Regions from separate parts of the Agromyces chromiiresistens genome, predicted to be linked through region 1. Evidence: predicted binding sites of a transcription regulator. Region 1 holds the regulator's gene; the other holds the start of a gene.
What was found. Region 1 encodes LexA, which represses DNA repair genes until DNA is damaged. Its sites were predicted from a motif close to TCGAACANNTGTTCGA; they were not measured.
Positions count from the first base shown of each region.

Region 2: PX701_RS18155 (HNH endonuclease signature motif containing protein) is a predicted target of LexA. The motif match lies at 2,138-2,153, and genes of this name have one in related genera.

Region 1 is NZ_JARFNL010000004.1:1,709,798-1,713,199, reverse strand. It holds gene PX701_RS15135 (histidinol-phosphate transaminase) at 1-805, opposite strand, end outside; gene PX701_RS15130 (LysM peptidoglycan-binding domain-containing protein) at 864-1,256, opposite strand; gene lexA (transcriptional repressor LexA) at 1,513-2,199, shown strand; gene PX701_RS15120 (alpha/beta fold hydrolase) at 2,302-3,063, opposite strand; gene metE (5-methyltetrahydropteroyltriglutamate--homocysteine S-methyltransferase) at 3,164-3,402, opposite strand, start outside.
Region 2 is NZ_JARFNL010000008.1:87,061-90,462, forward strand. It holds gene PX701_RS18150 (alpha/beta hydrolase) at 1-463, shown strand, start outside; gene PX701_RS18155 (HNH endonuclease signature motif containing protein) at 614-2,107, opposite strand; gene PX701_RS18160 (hypothetical protein) at 2,378-3,187, opposite strand; gene PX701_RS18165 (RNA polymerase sigma factor) at 3,189-3,402, opposite strand, start outside.

The sequences.
Region 1 (3,402 bases):
CATGGGCGAGCGCGCCGAGCGCGGCGGCCTGGGTGAGCGCGGAGAGGTGGTACGGCAGGCGCACGAGCCGCAGGGCATCGATCGTGGCGGGGTCGCCGGCGAGGTAGCCGACGCGGGCGCCCGCGAACGCGAACGCCTTGCTCATCGTGCGGGAGACCACGAGCCGCGGCCGCCCCTCGAGCAGCGTGAGCGCACTCGGGGCACCGGGGTCGGCGAACTCGAAGTACGCCTCGTCGACGACGACGATGCCCCGTGCCGCGTCGGCGACGGCACGCACCGTGTCGAGCGACAGCGGCGTGCCCGTGGGATTGTTCGGTGCGCAGAGGAAGACGAGGTCGGGGTCGTGCTCGCGAACGGCGGCGACCGCCGTCTCGGCACTGAGCTCGAAGTCGTCGTCGCGGTCGGCGGCGATCCAGCGGGTGCCCGTGCCCGAGGCGAGCAGCGCGTACATGGAGTACGTCGGCGCGAATCCGAGCACCGAGCGGCCGGGCCCACCGAACGCCTGCAGCACCTGCTGCAGCACCTCGTTCGAGCCGTTGGCGGCCCAGATCTGCTCGGGTGCGAGCCCGTGGCCGAGGTAGCCGGCGAGCGCCTCTCGCAGCTCGGTGAACTCGCGATCGGGGTATCGGTTCAACCGGAGGATCGCGGCGGCGACTCGGGCGACGATGTCGTGCGCCACGTCCTCGGGGATGGCATGCGTGTTCTCGTTGACGTTGAGGGCGACGGGCACCGCCTTCTGCGGCGCACCGTACGGGTCGCGACCACGGAGGTCGTCGCGGATGGGGAGGTCGTCGAGACTCGTCACCGAACCAGCCTAGCCACGCGACCCGTGACGCCCCCGGCGTGCGACCTCGTATGACCGCCTACTCCGAAGCGGGGACCGCGAGGCGCTGGCCCGGCTCGATCGTCGCACCGTCGAGCCCGTTGAGCCGGACGATCTCGGCGATCGTGTCGCGCGGGTCGGCCGACGGGTCGATCGCCTCGGCGATCTCCCAGAGCGAGCCCCCGGCACCCACCGTGACGTACTGCAGCGAATCGCCCCCGGCCAGGTCGGCGGCCGCACCGCCGGCGTTCAGCACGGCTGCGAGCGCCCAGAGGACGATCGGCAGTGCGGCGAGGGTCGTGAAGACAGCGCGCCCGCGACGGGTCAGCCGGAGGCGGGTGCGCGGTGCACCCTCCGCACCGCCGTCGACACGGCCTGCGCGGGGCACCGGAACACCGGAACGGTACTCGTTCGTCACGATCGCTGCGCTCATGTCACCCTCCTGCGTGGGATCGCATCCGGCCCTCGGCCGGGAGGGCCGGATGCGAATCTCTGTTCCGAATATATCTTCGAACATCTTCGACTGCAAGCATCGGACTGCGGGTTTCTCGGGGAGCGATCTCGCGACACACTCGAACGAATGTTTGCCGCTCCCGCCGCATGTGGATACAGTTTCGAATGTCTGGGAACAGTCGATCAGACACCACCGACATCCGATCGCGAAGGCGGTCGCAACGAGGGGCGGAACCGTGAAGAGCGACAACGACGTGCGCGAGACCGGCAGGGCACGCCGCCGCAAGAGCCTGAGCGCGAAGCAGATCGCGATCCTCGAGGTCGTGCAGCGTTCGGTGGCGACACGCGGCTACCCGCCGAGCATGCGCGAGATCGGTGACGCCGTCGGCCTCGCATCGCTGTCGAGCGTCACGCACCAGCTCAACCAGCTCGAACTCGCCGGCTACCTGCGGCGCGATCCGAACCGCCCCCGCGCGCTCGAGGTGCTCATCGAGCTGCCGGGCCTCGACGAGCGACCTCCGTCGGCGGGCGATCCCGCGCCGGTCGGCGACGCGGCGATGGTCCCCCTCGTCGGCCGCATCGCGGCCGGCGTGCCGATCACGGCCGAGCAGCAGATCGACGAGGTGTTCCCGCTCCCCCGCCAGCTCGTCGGCAAGGGCGAGCTCTTCATCCTCAAGGTCGTCGGCGACTCGATGATCGACGCGGCCATCTGCGACGGCGACTGGGTGGTCGTGCGCTCGCAGCGCACCGCCGAGAACGGCGAGATCGTGGCCGCCATGCTCGACGGCGAGGCGACCGTCAAGGTGTTCCGCCAGCGCGACGGCCACACCTGGCTGCTGCCGCGCAACACCGCGTTCGAGCCGATCCTCGGCGACCAGGCCGAGGTCCTCGGCAAGGTCGTCGCCGTGCTGCGCGCGGTCTGAGCCCGCGGCCGCGCCGGCGGCGCGCGGTCTGAGCCCGCGGCCGCGCCGGCGGCGCGCGATCGGCGAGGCCGGGGACGTCGGGTGACGTGCGTCCGGAGGACGCTATGCGCTCGTCGCGCCTGCGGCGATCGCGCCCGCAGGCTGCGCCACCGAACGGAGCCAGCCGATCACCGCGTCCATGAACCCAGCATGATCGTCGCGGAAGACCGTGTGACCCGTGCCCGGCACCGTCGCGACGGTCATGCCCCGTCGGCGCAGGTCGGACGCGACGCGCTCGGTGATGAGCAGGCTCTTCTCGGCGAGCAGCACGAGCGTCGGGGCGACGAGTCGGGCCGGCGGCACCAGCGGCCTGGTGTCGGCGAAGCCCAGCACGGTCCGCTTGTCCCAGTCGCGGAGGGTCGCCAGTTCGATGTCGACGTCGACCGCGCTCCACTTCGGGTTCATCCGCACGAGCGCCCCGCGCCGCGGCCTCGGGGCGATCGCGAAGAAGGCCTTGTACGCCAGGCCGCGCAGGCCCGTCGGAAAGGCGAACGCGGGATCGACGTAGATCGCCGCCCGCGGCGCGAGCCGGTCGGCGACGAGGCTCGCGACGAGGCCGCCGAGCGAGTGCCCGAGCACGACGTCGGGGGGCCCGTCGAGCATGGGCTCGACCGTCTCGACCACGTCGTCGGCCCATGCGGCGGGCGAGTACCGACGCGCCCGCGGGCTGCGCCCGTGTCCGGCGAGGTCCACCGCGAGCACCCGGAAGCCCTGCGCCTCGAGTTCGTGCGTGACGCGGTGCCATGCGCGCGAGTCCGACATGATGCCGTGGATGAGGATGGCCGTGCGGGCGCCCGCGCCCGTCTCGTGAACCGCGAGTCGCATGCGATGACGGTACGCCGCCCGCCTGTGCATCGCCCCGGCGAACGATGCGAAGGCGCCGAGCATCGGGCGGATGCCGCTCACGCGGCATCCGCCCGCCGCCTCATCCGGCGACCGGCGCCGCGAGCCCGCGTGCGAGTCCGGCCCGCACCGCACGGGTCGCCTCGACGAGGTTCGCGAGCGACGCCACCGTCTCGTCGTAGCCGCGCGTCTTGAGACCGCAGTCGGGATTCACCCAGAGCCGCCCGGCGGGGATCGCCGCCGCCGCGCGCTCGAGCAGTTCCTGCAGCTCGGCCGTCGACGGCACGCGGGGCGAGTGGATGTCGTACACCCCGGGCCCGA
Region 2 (3,402 bases), on a different contig from region 1:
CGCGATCACGGCGGTGCGCGAGGGCACGGCCACCGGCGGCGTCGCGGCGATCGCCGGCATGGCCGACGCGCGCTTCCTCGTCGACGCGTTCTCGGGGCGGCTCGGGTTGCGTCCCGCCACGTCCGACGCGCTCGCGCGCGGATTCAGCCGGCGCGTGCTGCCCGAGGTCGACGACCCCTATCGGCGCTTCGACGCGGTCGGCTCACCGCTGCCCGACGGCGTGCCGTTGCTCGTCGCCCACGATCGCGGCGATCGCGAGGTCGCGTCGAGCGAGTCGGTGCGCCTGCACGCCGCGCACGGCGATCGCTCGCGCCTGCTCCTGACCGAGGGGTTCGGGCACGTCCGCGTACTCGGCGCCGACCCCGTGCTCGACGCGGTCGCGGCCTTCGCGACCGGCGGGCTCGCCGCCGTCGACACGGTCACGCACTCGAGCCCGGCCGGCACCCCCGCTGTGCGTCACTGAGCGAGGTACGTGATGACCCGTCGCCCGGGCGGGCCGGCGAGCTGGCGAGCAGCGGGCCGACACGCCGACACGCCGACACGCCGACACGCCGCATGCTCCACCGGGCGGCGCGTTCCTCGACGATTCCGAGGATCATCGGAATCGTCGCGGTCAGGCGGCGACGCTTGCGAGGTGGGCAGCGATGTCGGGGGGTGGTGGTGCGATCGATGGGAGTCGTCGGTTGCCGGGGCGTGGTCGGCGGTCGGGGTCGAGGTGCGCCGGCGGCACGAACCAGGTGAATCCGTGCTCGATGAGGATGACCCAGCCGTCGTCGTGGATGCGGTGATGGTGATGTGCGCAGAGCATGATGCCGTTGTCGAGATCGGTGCGGCCCCGGTGGCGCTTCCACCACCGGATGTGGTGCGCTTGGGTGTGCGAGGGCGGTCGAGTGCAGCCCGGCCAAGCGCACCCGCCGTCGCGTTCGATGAGGACGAGTTTCTGCGCCTGGGAGAACAGGCGGCGCGACCGGCCGAGGCGGGTCGTCTCGCAGCCGTCGCCGTAGTAGAGGGGCGAGATGCCGGCCCACATCGCGAGCTCCTCGATCGAGGGGATCGACACGGGCTGGTCGATGCCGTCGATCGTGCCGTGCCCGCGCCCGGACTCGAGCGCGGCGGCGTCGACGCGGGCCACGACCATCGCCTGCCGCAACGCCACGGGCCCGTCGTTCGCGCTGAGCGAGTGACGGGCGATGTCGGCGAGCGCGTCGAGGTTCATCTGGGCGATCGTGCGCTGCTCGGCGACCACGTCGTCACAACCGGCGGGGTTTCGAGACGGTCGCTGCGCTCCAGCCTCGACCTGCTCACCCCGAGCCGGGCGCTTCGCGTCGCGCGCCCGGTGGAGCTCGGCGCCGACGAGGGTCTCGATCGCGAGCTTGATCGGAGCGCCGTTGACGGGGTCGGCAGCACCCTTGAACCGGATCATGCCGTGCTCGTCTTCCCAGATGCGGAACTCGCGCGCCGCCCGCAGTTCGTCTTCACGCGGCTTCACCCCATCGGGGTCGAGGCGCGCCTGCATGAGCTTCACCAGCCGGTGCAGCCCGTCGACCCCCACGACCGGAGCCCGATCGACGAGGAACGCCTCGGCCTCGGACAGCTCGACCCGGTCGGCGCGCGGCGCGATGCCGTCGAGGAACCGGCGGATCACATCTGCCGCGTCGACGCACACGGCACCCGACGATACTGCCCGTGCGAGGTGCGGATGCCTCGGCGGCAGCACCTCACCCGTGAACGCGGCCCGGGGTGCGGTCGCCGCACCGACCGCGACGAGCTTGACCGCCTCTTGGAACCGGCCACCCGTCGCGGACGCGATCAACCGTTCGGCCGAGGAGAACCCGTGCCGGCGGGCTACATCATCGTCGGCACCGGTGCGGGAGCGGGCCGCGAGCTCGGCCGCGACCGGCGCCTGCAATGCCTGCACACGCCGAGCGAGTTCACCCAGGGCTTCGGTCACCCGCACCAGGCCGTCGTCGCTCATCGACCGCGCATCGCCGACCGGGTCGACCGACCCGGCGGCACCAGCGGCCAAGGCGCCCGACCACACCGCATCGACCCCGTCGAGCGCAGCTGAAACCCCGATCAGTGCGGGTATTGCATCAGCTGCGGCCATACCCCGAGCCTACCCGGAAGTGGCTCGGGTTCGAAGAGATATTCGAAACTGTGGACAATGAATCGGGCGATGACCCCACCGACCGGCACGCACACGCCCGCTCGCCCCCGACCGACCCGTACTCATGCACGCGCGCCCGCAGGCACGCACCCGCCCGACCCGCACTCACTCACTCGCCCACGCACCCAAACAAAGACACGAAACGGGCTCCCAGCCGGTCGGGAGCCCGTTTCGCGGTCGCGTCGTGACGGGTGCGAGAACGTCAGAGGTTCATCGCTCGGGGGTGGGGGCCCCGTCACGCGCGTCGTCAGCGGTCGACTGGCCGTCACCGCTGCGTTCTTCACCGGCCGAGGCCGCGTCGTCCGCGGTCTCCTGCCCGGTCTGGCTGTGCTCCTCGCCGTTCGCGGCGCCGTCTTCGGCGGCCTGCTGACCGGTCTCGGATGCCTCGTCGCCGGGCACGACCGGTGCGTCACCGTTCTGGCGGTGCTCGGCGGCCTTGTCGAGGCCAGCCCGGCGCTTCTCCTCGGCGTTCTCGTGGGCGGCGTCGCGCCGGTCGGCGCCCTTCTCGCGAGCATCCTCGGCGGTCTGCTGGCCGAACTCGCGGTGCTCGCGGCCCGTGTCGCTGATGTGCTCGCCGCCGGGCTCCTGCTGGCCGGTGACGCCGTCGAAGACCTCTTGCGCCGGTGCCGGCAGCACGCCGGCAGCGCCGGCGGCGCCCACGCCCGTGAGCCCTGCGGCGGTCGCCGCCGCCGCACCGATCGCGATCTTCGCTGCCAGGCCGAGCCCGGCGATTCCCGTGAATGCCACTCTTCTTCTCCGTATCTTCGGCGACGAGCCACTGGGGGTCTGGCTCGTCGCCGCAGTCGTTGCGTTCGGGTCGAACGAGATCGAGCCCGCCGCGACGCGGTCGGCGTCGAGTCGCGCCAGCAACTCGGCCGACGGCTGCGGCGCCGCCTGCCCGGCCGCGAGCCGGAAGCCGGCCACGGCGTCGGCAACGCCCGCGAGGTCGGCACGCCGCGGCGGCACATCGCCGCGCAGCAGGGCTGCGGCCTCGTCGTCGTGAATGCGGTGGTTGCTCATCTCACTCCCTGCTATCGCCGGAGGTCGCCGCAGGGGTACGCCCTGCGGGGAATTTCTTTCGAAGCGCCGTGAGCGCCCGGCGCTGCAGCGCCTTCACCGCACCCGCGCGCTTGCCCAGCACGGCGGCGACCTGCTCGACCGTGAGGTCGCCGATGATGCGCAGCACCATCACGTCGCGCTGGTCGGGCGGAAGCCCGTCGAGCGTGGCCAGCGCC